2 regions of the Thermoanaerobacterium sp. PSU-2 genome follow, and region 2 is predicted to be linked to the other one. Evidence: riboswitches for the same ligand, from Rfam matches in the RefSeq annotation. Region 2 holds a riboswitch; the other holds the start of a gene.
What was found. Region 2 has a riboswitch for fluoride ahead of polX (DNA polymerase/3'-5' exonuclease PolX). Riboswitches for the same ligand answer to the same signal wherever they lie in the genome.
Positions count from the first base shown of each region.

Region 1: linked by a shared signal. The riboswitch ahead of crcB (fluoride efflux transporter CrcB) and the one ahead of polX (DNA polymerase/3'-5' exonuclease PolX) in region 2 are both predicted to bind fluoride.

Region 1 is NZ_MSQD01000012.1:85,892-90,840, reverse strand. Features, by position in the region: gene BVF91_RS10165 (DUF1657 domain-containing protein) at 143-391, opposite strand; gene BVF91_RS10160 (pro-sigmaK processing inhibitor BofA family protein) at 479-751, opposite strand; gene BVF91_RS10155 (DUF2508 family protein) at 804-1,070, opposite strand; gene BVF91_RS10150 (HD-GYP domain-containing protein) at 1,119-2,300, opposite strand; gene crcB (fluoride efflux transporter CrcB) at 2,342-2,713, opposite strand; gene crcB (fluoride efflux transporter CrcB) at 2,713-3,114, opposite strand; fluoride riboswitch at 3,172-3,232, opposite strand; gene BVF91_RS10135 (DUF1003 domain-containing protein) at 3,280-3,792, opposite strand; gene BVF91_RS10130 (homoserine dehydrogenase) at 3,922-4,949, opposite strand, start outside.
Region 2 is NZ_MSQD01000004.1:7,402-14,278, forward strand. Features, by position in the region: gene cysK (cysteine synthase A) at 1-284, opposite strand, end outside; gene BVF91_RS04190 (bifunctional cystathionine gamma-lyase/homocysteine desulfhydrase) at 289-1,425, opposite strand; gene BVF91_RS04195 (class I SAM-dependent methyltransferase) at 1,438-2,073, opposite strand; partial or broken gene polX (DNA polymerase/3'-5' exonuclease PolX) at 2,247-3,955, opposite strand; fluoride riboswitch at 4,081-4,144, opposite strand; gene cysK (cysteine synthase A) at 4,191-5,123, opposite strand; gene copZ (copper chaperone CopZ) at 5,277-5,501, opposite strand; gene BVF91_RS04215 (geranylgeranyl reductase family protein) at 5,583-6,740, opposite strand.

The sequences.
Region 1 (4,949 bases), on a different contig from region 2:
ATTTATATTGCAATACTCCTATTGCCTAAATTACAGCCAATAATTCATTTTATGTCTAATTATCTTATAAATGCTTGATTTTTTCTCGTTTTATGTTAATTTTATGTAAAATTTTTGAGGCATCAATAGATGCCCCTAATACTCATTTTTTATTTGAAAGTATATTTTGCACTTGCTGTGTAGCCTGCTGCTGTTGATTCAGTTTGTTATTTGAATTTATATAATTCAATCTATTGTTTAGCATATTTACGTGCCTTTGCATATCTTGCTGCATCTGCTGAAACATCTGCTTAGCTGCTGGATCATCTGTCGCGCTGGCAAACTGCGCGTACGTTCCAAGTGCAGACTGTGCTGCAGCAACAGCCTTTTCGATATCGCTTTTTACAGTCATCTTTGTAACCTCCTTAATAAAATATTACCTTTTTTATTATTTCTATTAAGGAGATTATTTACACTTATAATTATTTGGAAATTTATATTACACGATATACTGCAACACAATAAGCAAAATCACTCCAGGTATGCCTAAAAAGCCTACAACTAAAGCTGTTATAGGATTTATGCCGACATATATTCCAAATGTCTTTCCAGCCATATTCATAAAAAACAAGACTAATGCTCCTACTACTCCATTTAAAATAAGCCTTATAAGAAATTTTCTCGGTACAACCAATAACCACCCAAGTATGTATAATAAAAAAAGTCCCACTACATATGCTATTATTATATTGTATTCAATGCTTAAATTCATAAAAATTCCCCCTTAATACATCCTATGATTATTATATTAAGAGGGGGACAAATTATGATATAAGCGAATTGAAATTATCAAAATTCACACCGTTTTCTTTAGCTTTTTTAAGTAAATAAGTATACTTCTTTCTCAATGACTCTATGTTGTAAATAGCTTGATCAATTAAGTCAGGATCTGTAACACTTTGAAAATACATTTCCGCATCTTTTAACTGTCTCATGGTGTTTTTCACTTCATCTATCAAAGCATCATTTTCATCATTTGTTTCTTCTTTTGTAGCTGATATCTCCCTAAAAATTTTATATAGCGTGCCCATATAATACCTCCTCATCCATATTATTGACAGTTATATGGATGAGTATACTTATTTGTTCACTTTTTGTATTTCTCTTATTATCTCCAGCGATTTCCCATCTACCTTATTTTGCTTGACCAATTTATAGATCACATCGATTGCTTCAATATGTGACATACCTTTTCTATAGGGCCTATCTTCTGTTAGTGCTTGGTATATATCGCAAACAGCCATAAGCCTTGAAATTTCATCAAGGTCTTCTTCAGTAAGTCCTTCAGGATACCCTGAGCCATCTAATTTCTCATGGTGATTTGCAGCCCACTCAGCTATATCATCAATTTCTCCTATCTCCCGTAGTATTTTTTTAGTAAAGTATGTATGAGACTTTATCGTCGTAAATTCTTCTTCAGTAAGCTTTCCTGGTTTGTCCAATATTTCATTTGGTATGGCCAATTTGCCTAAATCATGCAAAAGGCCTGCTATTTTCACCTTTTGAACTGTAATTTGATCGTATCCGGAAAGCATCGCTGCTTTATGTGCAATTTCAGATATGCCTTTTGAATGGTTGTACGTAAAATGACTTTTGTTATCAATTATTTTTGAAAAAACTTCGGCGATACTCTCAAGATCATCTATTCCAATCACCATAATTTCATTTCTTATGTACGGATTTAAGACATCAAACTGATTATAATTTTCATAATCCAGCCAAAACTTTTCTTGCTTCATTAGATCTTTAAACATGCTTACCAATAGAGGATTAAACGCCTTTTTGGATTCTAAATCAAGCCATTTCTTTATGTTTTCCCTTGTATCGTACTCATTGAGTTTCTTGGATATAATGCTGTACCTTATATCAAATTGATCAGCTAAATATATTATCTGTGCTTCTAAAGGAATAGAGTTTCCACTAAGATGGAAATGCCCACTTCCATCCCAATTTTCATGATGATACTTGATGATTTCGGAAAACTCATCCCCTTTAGGCATCCCTTTTACAAATTCACTTCCTTTAAGGGAATGCTTCCACGTGCTGTCATGGTTAATGTCCTCAACTACATCGCTTTTCCCTATATCATGCAAAAAAGCAGAATAAAAGATCTTATATTCTTCATCGTCTTTAACGCCAATATTTCGTGCCAGTCTTATGGCAACATAGGCAACTTTCCTGGCATGTCCGAAACTTCTTTTCTCCATCACATCTAATGATAGCGATAACGCTGAAAGCAATCTAAAATAGTCTAATATCAAAACCTCATACCCCCTCCTTCTATACTTCTATAATACATTATTTAAAACAAACTTCCAATATAGTATCCTAAAAAAGCGCCAATAAGTCCAACGACGACAGTAACAAATGAATACAAAAATGCATGTATATAATGTTTTTTGCGAAAAAGATCTATTGTCTCATGAGAAAATGTGGAATATGTAGTAAAAGCACCTATAAATCCTGTCATGATAAACAATTTTATATCGTCATTAAATAGATGGACAAGCTTAGGACTTGATAAAAAGCTTAATAATAAAGCGCCAGTAACATTTATGATAAATGTCTCTAATGGCACTACAAATTCCCTATTTTCTTTTATGTGCCTTGATATTTCATACCTCAATATTGCTCCAAAAACTCCTCCTAAACCTACTAACAGCATATTTAGCATCAATTTTCTTCACGCCCTTTAATCATTTTTGCAGTCTTATCTCCTAATTCAAATCCCATAAATGACATGATAAATCCTATAAATATTGATAGAAGCACATACAATATCGCAACAGCGATTTTCCCGTTTCTTATTAGATCCATAGTCTCTTTAGTAAAAGTGGAGAATGTAGTAAAAGCACCTATAAATCCTGTTGTAATAGCAAGTCTTATATTGAAATTTACATTAAATTCTTCAAGGGCTAAATTTGAAATATAGCTTAACAAAAATGATCCAAAGATATTAATAAAAAAGGTTTCAACGGGAAATACTGTATGCAATATACTTTGATAGTAAGTAGAAATTAGATATCTCAAAATTGCCCCAAAAAAACCACCAACACCTATATAGACGTATTCCATGTAAATCACCCTCCATTTTCATAAAACAGTAATAAATAAGCTCCTATTGAGTTAGTATACCCAATAGGAGCCATCAGCATCATTGCATTTAATGGTGAGCTCCATCACCTTACATCAACAATTATATCATAGATTTGTTTTTAAAGTAAATATTTTATATAAAATTTACATTTTATTTAAAGTGTCAATCTTATTAAGTAATTCTTGGTGTAATTTTTGCAATTCATCTATCTTTTTATGGAGATCTTCTATAATTAGCTCTGATTTTAAGTTAACTTTATAATCATTTTTAGAGCGAATTCTGTCTTTTGCTTCTTGCCTATTTTGGCTCATCATAATAATTGGAGCTTGAATTGCAGCAAGACATGATAAAATAAGATTAAGCAAAATAAATGGATATGGATCATAAGGACGTTTTAAAATAAAACTATTCGCAATGATCCAGGCAAAAAGCACAATTCCAAAACCTATTATAAAAACCCAGCTTCCGGCAAATTCCGCTAACTTATCTGACATTCTGTCTCCAAAAGTTAAATGCTTTTCATGCTCTTTTGAAACATCTTTAGCAACTTTCTCATTAATAATCATATGAATAATATCTTCTTCAATCATTTCAGAATCATCTATATCTTCTAATATAACTTTAATCAAGTCCTTTTTCGAAAAATTCTTTGTCATATTCATCCCTCATTTCATTGTAAAAATAAATATTGGTTAAAATTTTATGTTGATAGATATCAAACGCATTACAAGATTTAAATTTACTTTCCGTTAATTTAATGACGTGCATCATACTTTGTATAATTTTTATATAACTTCACTTTGTATTGTATTAACTTGTTTATTATCCACTTCATTGTCATCATGCAACACTTTGAAGAGACTTTCTATTGTACACATTTTTTTGTTTTCTAAACTTTCTATAAACCTGTTTATATCATTATCAAAAAGCTTGAAAACAGCCGCAAAAGTATTTCCATCATAAACAGACTCATTAAACGAAGCGCCATTATCAGTAAAAAATTTTAAAATATTTTTTATATTAAACTTGTAAAATGGTTTAAGTTTTATATAAAATACATCTGTAAAACTACCATTAAAAACTGAAATGCGTTTAGACGTATGATTCGTTTTTATATCATAATTCAATAGTATATCTATTAAATCTGCAACAACCGAATCACCTGTAGGCATTTGTCCTGCACCTTTTCCAATAAAAATTAGCTCTTTAAAACTGTCTCCTCTCAGTATAACAGCATTGTTTACATCACCAACACTTGCTAAAATGTTGCTATCTTCTATCAATATAGGCTCTACACTCGCATAGACGTTTCCTTTCTCGTATTTAGCCCATGCAAATGGTTTAATCTTGTATCCCAATTTTTCAGCATAATATATATCGTCATTTTTTATTTCATTTATACCATATCTCAATATTGAATTAGCAGAAACATCAGCATCGAATGCTTTTTTTATAAGAATCACAAGCTTATACAAAGCATCGAATCCTTTTATATCGTAATCCGGATTGCTTTCAGCATAACCTCTTTTTTGAGCTGATAAAAGTGCTTCATCATATTTCATTCCCTTTTCTGTTATTTGCGTCAATATGTAGTTTGTAGTACCGTTTATTATCCCTCCTACGAAATTTATTTCATCGGTTATTTTGAGCCTCTCAATTTGATGTATAATGGGGATTGCTCCAGCGACACTTGCTTCAAATTTCAAAAATACACCATTTTCATCTGCCATTTTTCTAAGCTCGTCTCCATATTTTGCTATTAACTCTTTGTTTGCAGTAATTACATGTTTTTTAGAAATTATCGCCTTTTTTA
Region 2 (6,877 bases):
GGTACAACAAATATGACTTTATAACCTTTATTCAATGCTGCGAGTGCAAGGCCAATGCCCGTATTCCCTGCAGTAGGCTCTATTATAGTAGAACCTTTTTTTATTAATCCCTTATCTTCAGCATCTTTTATCATGTAATAGCACGTTCTATCTTTTACAGAACCACCAGGGTTCATGTTTTCTAGCTTGGCAAAGATATTTACATACGGAGGTATATCAAAATGAGTTATTTTTAGAAGTGGTGTCTTGCCAATTAAATCACTGATTCCCTCTGCATATTTCATGATTTCAACTCCTTATTGCATTTTTTAAATCCTCAATTAAATCCAGATAATTCTCAAGTCCAACTGATAATCTTACTAACTTATCGGTTATGCCGAGCTTCAATCTTTGTTCCTCTGGTATAGACGCATGTGTCATTTTTGCTGGATATGAAATTAGGCTTTCATATCCCCCGAGACTTTCTGCGAGTGTAATAAGTTTTACATTGTTTAATAATTTTAATGCCGTATCTTTGTTTTTTAACTCAAATGAAATCACGCCTCCAAAGCCATCCATCTGCTCTTTTGCAATATCGTATCCTGGATGTGTATGTAAACCAGGATAACAAACTTTTTCAACTTCAGGTTGTTCCAAAAGCCAATTTGCAATTTCTTTGGCGTTTTTCTCATGCCTTTCCATTCTAACGCTAAGTGTTTTTATTCCCCTAATCACAAGGTAAGAATCCTGCGGCCCTAAAATGCCACCAACTGCATTTTGCAGAAAATGAATTTTATGAGCTAATTCTTCACTATTAACAACCACAAGGCCTGCTACAACATCGCTATGGCCTCCAAGGTATTTTGTTGCACTATGAACAACTATGTCTGCACCCAATTCAATGGGTCTTTGGAAATATGGTGTCATAAAAGTATTATCAACTATCGAAAGTATGTTATATTCTTTAGCTATTCTTGAAATTTCTCTGATATTTGTAATTGTCATAAGAGGATTTGTAGGTGTTTCATAAAATATTGCCTTTGTATTTTTTGTTATACTATTTACAACATTATCTTTTAAAGACGTGTCTACAAATTTTGAAACTATGCCAAGCCTTTTAAAAACTTTCTCAAGTACCCTGAATGTTCCTCCATAAACATTATTTGAAACTATTACCTCGTCACCAGCATTAAAAAGCATCAAAACTGTCGATATTGCTGCCATGCCAGATGCAAAGGCAAAACCACCCTTTCCACCCTCTAGATCATTAATAAGCTTTTCTAATGATTCTCGTGTTGGATTGCCTGTTCTTGAATATTCATAACCTCTATCTTTTCCTACGGCATCCTGTTTAAACGTCGATGTTTGGTATATAGGTGTTGATACTGCACCTGTTTTTTCATCACCAAATATACCACCATGAATTAATTTTGTCTCCTTTCTCATCCTAAATCCTCCTTATTCTTTAATTCCTTTTGCTATAAATATTCCTGTTTTTGCTATCTCTCCTTTAGATGACACTGCAGTTGCATAAAGTCCTGTTTCTTTTACAAGTATTTCTTTAAAGTTACTATGAATAAGCCTTTTTTCTATATCTTCTAAATTAAATCCAAGCCATCTGTCGTACATTTCGAATCTTGCCCACTCACTACTGTGCTTCATAACATCTGTTAAGATCAGCATTCCGCCTGGCTTTAAAATCCTGTGTATTTCCATGATGCCTTTAAACGGATTTTCTACATGATGTAATACCATGTTTGAAAAAACTACATCGATAGAATCATCAATTATTGGTATTTGCTCCATACTTCCTTTTAAAAAAATTATGTTATTAATACCAGCATTCTCAGCAGTTTGTTTTGCATATTTAAGCATTTCATCTGAAACGTCGATCCCAACAACTTCTCTTGCATATTTTGATAATTCCAAAGCCATAAATCCTGACCCTGTACCAATATCTGCAACAATTAAACCGCCTTTATTTTTTATGTTAGATCTTTCTATTGCAATGTTTCGAATATCATCATCGAAGTATTTTTTTCTAATCTCATCCCATTCTCCCGCTATACTGTCAAAATATTCTATATAGTTCATATAGCACCTCCTAATTTATAGTATTCCGATATGAATACTTGGTTATAATTAAAATATCATTCTTCTTCTAAAATGTCAATAAAAAATTGCTTTTTTACAAAATTTCTTCAAGAAAAACATGAACTTCTCAAACTAAAAATTAACCCCCTCCTGTAATAAAGAGGGGAATTAATTTAAGATTTATTAAAAATTTTATTTAGCTCATCAAAATCATACGTATTAATCACATCTTTCGCTTCAAGCCAACCTTTACGAGCAATGCCAATGCCATATTTTACATCATCAAGCCCTTCTATCCTATGCGCATCTGGACAAATTGCAAATTTTACACCTTTTTCTTTTGCATATTTTATGTATCTCCAATCAATGTCCAATCTATAAGGGCTTGCATTTATTTCGATTATCTTCCCGTATTCAGCAGCACTATCTATAACTTTATACACATCAATGTCATAGCCGTCTCTTGCAAGGAGAAGTCTCCCTGTTAGATGTCCAATGATTTTTGTGTATTTATTTTTTATAGCTTTTATTATTCTCTCTGTCATGTCGTCTTTGCTCATTTTAAAGTTGGAATGAACAGATGCAATGACAAAGTCAAATCTTCTCAATATATCTTCGTCATAATCAAGTGAACCGTCTCTTAATATGTCAGATTCTATGCCTTTTAATATCTTTATATCAATATACTTGTTATTCAATTCATCAATTTCATCCAATTGCCTTAAAACATCTTCTTCTTTAAGTCCATTTGCATAAAATGCAGATTTACTGTGATCTGTAATACCAATAATTTTATAACCGCGATATCTTGCCGCATTCACCATCTCAGAAAGTGTATTTGTTCCATCGCTGTATATCGTATGTACATGAAAAACCCCTTTGATGTCTTTTTCATCTATTAATACTGGAAGTAACCCTTTTTCTGCTGCTTCAATTTCACCCATATTTTCGCGAAGTTCTGGAGGAATATACGATAAATTGAGATTATTAAATATCTCTTCTTCATCACGGCATTTAATAAGCAAATCATCTTTAAATAGACCATATTCATTTTTATTCCCATTTGCTTTGCCCTATGCCTCATAGCTGTATTGTGCTCTTTGCTGCCTGTAAAATGGTGCAATGCATATGGATATTCTTCATCTTTGACAACCCTTAAGTCTACATTTATGCCAGATCTCAATGTTATGCTAGTCTTGGTTTCACCCTTAGCTACAATATCCCTTATACCTTCATATTTTGTAAATACGTCCATGAGCTTCTCAGGATTATCACAGGTAGCAAGAATATCTATGTCTTTCACTATCTCTTTTCTTCGCCTTAAACTTCCAGCAATTTCGCATCTTATTATCAATCCACTATCAATAAGGTATTGTTTTAATGATGTGGCCTCTAAATATGCATCCATAAATAGATGCTTACCATTAAACTGTTTTATAAATTGTATACCTTCAAGGATTTTTTTCTGCGTCTTTTCACCAAATCCCGGTAATTCAACTAGTCTATTTTCATTACAGGCATATTCCAGCTCACCAACCGTCTTTATATCAAGTTTGTCATGCAATGTTTTTATCTTTTTAGGTCCAAGACCTGGTATTTTTAACATCTCAATGAGGCCTTCAGGTATCGACGCTTTAAGATTTTCATAGTATTCAAGTCTCCCAGTTGTAACAAGCTCAGTAAGTTTTTTATTAAGCGCATCACCTATACCCTTTACATCTTTTAATCTATCTTCTTTTGTTAATTTTTCAATATCGTCATCAAGGATTTCTATTGTACGGGCAGCATTATAATACGCTCTCGACTTAAAAGGATTTTCACCTTTTAACTCTAACAAAAGCCCTATTTCATTAAGTATATTTACAACAGTTTTCTTATCCACACTCATCACATCTCTATATTTTGATATTACCCAACCTAAATAATTGCCAATGTATTCTTAATATATTATATCATTTTAACTGTAAAACAAAAATAATAATATAAAAAAGCCGACAGCCATCTACATTATCAGTAGAAGCCATCAGCTTTTCAGCAATTTAAACGAGGGAGCTTCATCCTCTTTTTTGTTGTCAAATATATTATATCATTTTATCTTTCTATGTTAAAGTATCTTTTTAATCTTGATACAATGTCGTCGAGAGATATCTTTCTCCTGTATCAGGCAGCAATACGACTACCGTCTTGCCTTTGTTTTCTGGTCTCTTTGCAATCTGAGTCGCTGCGAATGCGGCTGCACCTGATGATATTCCAACTAATAATCCTTCAGATTTTGCCAATGCTCTTGATGTCTCAAATGCTTCATTGTTTTTAACTTGGTATATTTCATCAATGATTTCTCTATTCAAAACATCAGGTACAAATCCTGCACCTATACCTTGTATCTTATGTGGACCAGGTCTTCCACCTGATAGAACTGGAGAATCAGCAGGCTCAACTGCTACAATCTTTACATCAGGTTTCCTTGATTTCAAAACCTCACCGACACCTGTAATTGTCCCACCTGTGCCAATGCCTGCAACAAATATATCTACATTGCCATCAGTGTCTCTCCATATTTCTTCTGCTGTCGTCTTTCTGTGTATTTCTGGATTGACAGGATTTTTGAACTGTTGCGGTATAAATGCATTTCCATACTGCTTTGCCAGCTCCTCAGCCTTTTTTACAGCTCCAGACATGCCTTCTGGGCCAGGCGTCAATACTATTTCAGCGCCAAGCGCTTTAAGCAAATTTCTCCTTTCAATGCTCATAGTCTCAGGCATAGTCAATATTAATCTGTATTTCTTAGCCGCTGCAACAAAAGCCAGCGCTATTCCTGTATTGCCACTGGTTGGCTCAATAATAACAGTGTCTTTGTTTATAAGCCCCTTTTCTTCTGCATCTTTGATCATAGCATATCCGATTCTGTCCTTTACGCTGCTTAATGGATTAAAATACTCTAATTTTGCTATAAGCTTTGCTTCAAGATTATTTTCTTTATTGTAGTTTGATAATTCCAATAGCGGCGTATTGCCTATTAAATCCGTAAGGCTTTTTGCAATCTTTGACATTATATCCTCTCCTTTAAATTATACTATTCCGATTGGATTTTATGTAATTATTATATAGCAAAAAAAGCTTTTTGTAAATAACATTTTTTTAACTTTATTATACAGCAAATATAAAAAAATAACCGCATTAGCGGTTAAACATACATGAAAATATTAAGCTTCATATCCTGCGTCAATAATCGCTTTTTTCATGTCATCTATAGTAACTTTTTTAGGGTCGTATGTTACAGTGACATTAGCCTTATCCAAGTCTACTGTCGCTTTTGATACTCCATCAAGACCTTTTAATGCTTTCTCTACAGTCATTTTGCAATGGTTGCATGACATGCCTCTGACATCAATCGTGACAGTTTCACCTTTTGAACCAAACAAACCCATATTTAATCTCTCCTTTCATATACTCATAAGGGGTATTACCTATAAATAGTTTAATTTAACTACAGTTTAAAGTCAATTACTTCATGACACGTTTTTTTCTACTTTAATTTTCGTCTTAGAAGTCATTACCCGCAGTGAATACATTGGAACTTTTAATTTAAAATTCTTATATGTATTATCACCCATCATTATATCTACAAAGTATGATAGCACATTAGGAAAATATCTTACTGATTTTTCTATGAAATCCATGTTATTGTACGTAAATTGCGCTAATCTATATGCCCAACCAACATCTGGCACAACTTCTCTATTGAGTCTAAGAGTGTATTCATCCAATCCACATTCTCCACTGAAATGCTTTTTTAGAACATCAAATGATATGTCTGCAGTAAGCAAAGCATTGTATATTCCTTCGCCTGTAAATGGATCAGCAAGCCTTGTAGCATCTCCAATCAATATTATTCTATCGTTATTAAATACACCATCGCTCCCATCAGGAAACGACAACTGATGCCCGTAAATTTTGCAGTCTTTTATATTTCCGTCCACATTTTCCTCTATCATTTTAGATAACATTTCTTTTATGTCTGAAACTTTGTTTAAAAAAGTCCCGACACCAATAGACAATCTATCACCTTTAGGGAATACCCATCCATACCCATATCTTATTGCGTTGAAATCCACCACAACTTTTCCTTTTAATCCATCGATTAAGCTATTATCGACGTATACTTCACCTTCAAGTGCTATGCCTTTTTTGCCATTTATTAAGTTCGCTTTATGTGCCACATTGCTGTTTATTCCGTCTGCACCTACTAAAACCTTTGTCTCATATTCACCCCTGTCTGTCACAACGACAAGTCCCTTATCATGCTGATAAAAGTCATAAAATAATTCACCATCATGTATTTCACACCCATAATAAGCTGCTTTATCTATTAAATATTTGTCAAATTTAGTCCTATCTACCTGATATATTATAGGCTCACCAGTCTGCAAAACAGTCTGTTTGCCGTTAGGAAATTTAAAGATAATTTCATTGGTAATATCTTCTACGTATTGGCTTATATCAATATCTAATAATTTGTAACACCTTTTCGTTATTCCGCCACCGCAGGCTTTGTACCTTGGAAAAACATGCTTTTCTATCAACAATACCTTATATCCTTCTTTAGACAGCTTTCTTCCTAATGTAGATCCTGCAGGTCCTCCACCTATTATTATTGCATCATACATTTCTTTCACCTCTAAATTCAATTATAATTGCAAAACATACTAAATAAAAGCCACAAATTGGATTATTTTAAGCTATTCATAAACAAACAGTTGTCAATATAAGAATTAGCGAAAAGTGTCCTTCATATTATTGACAT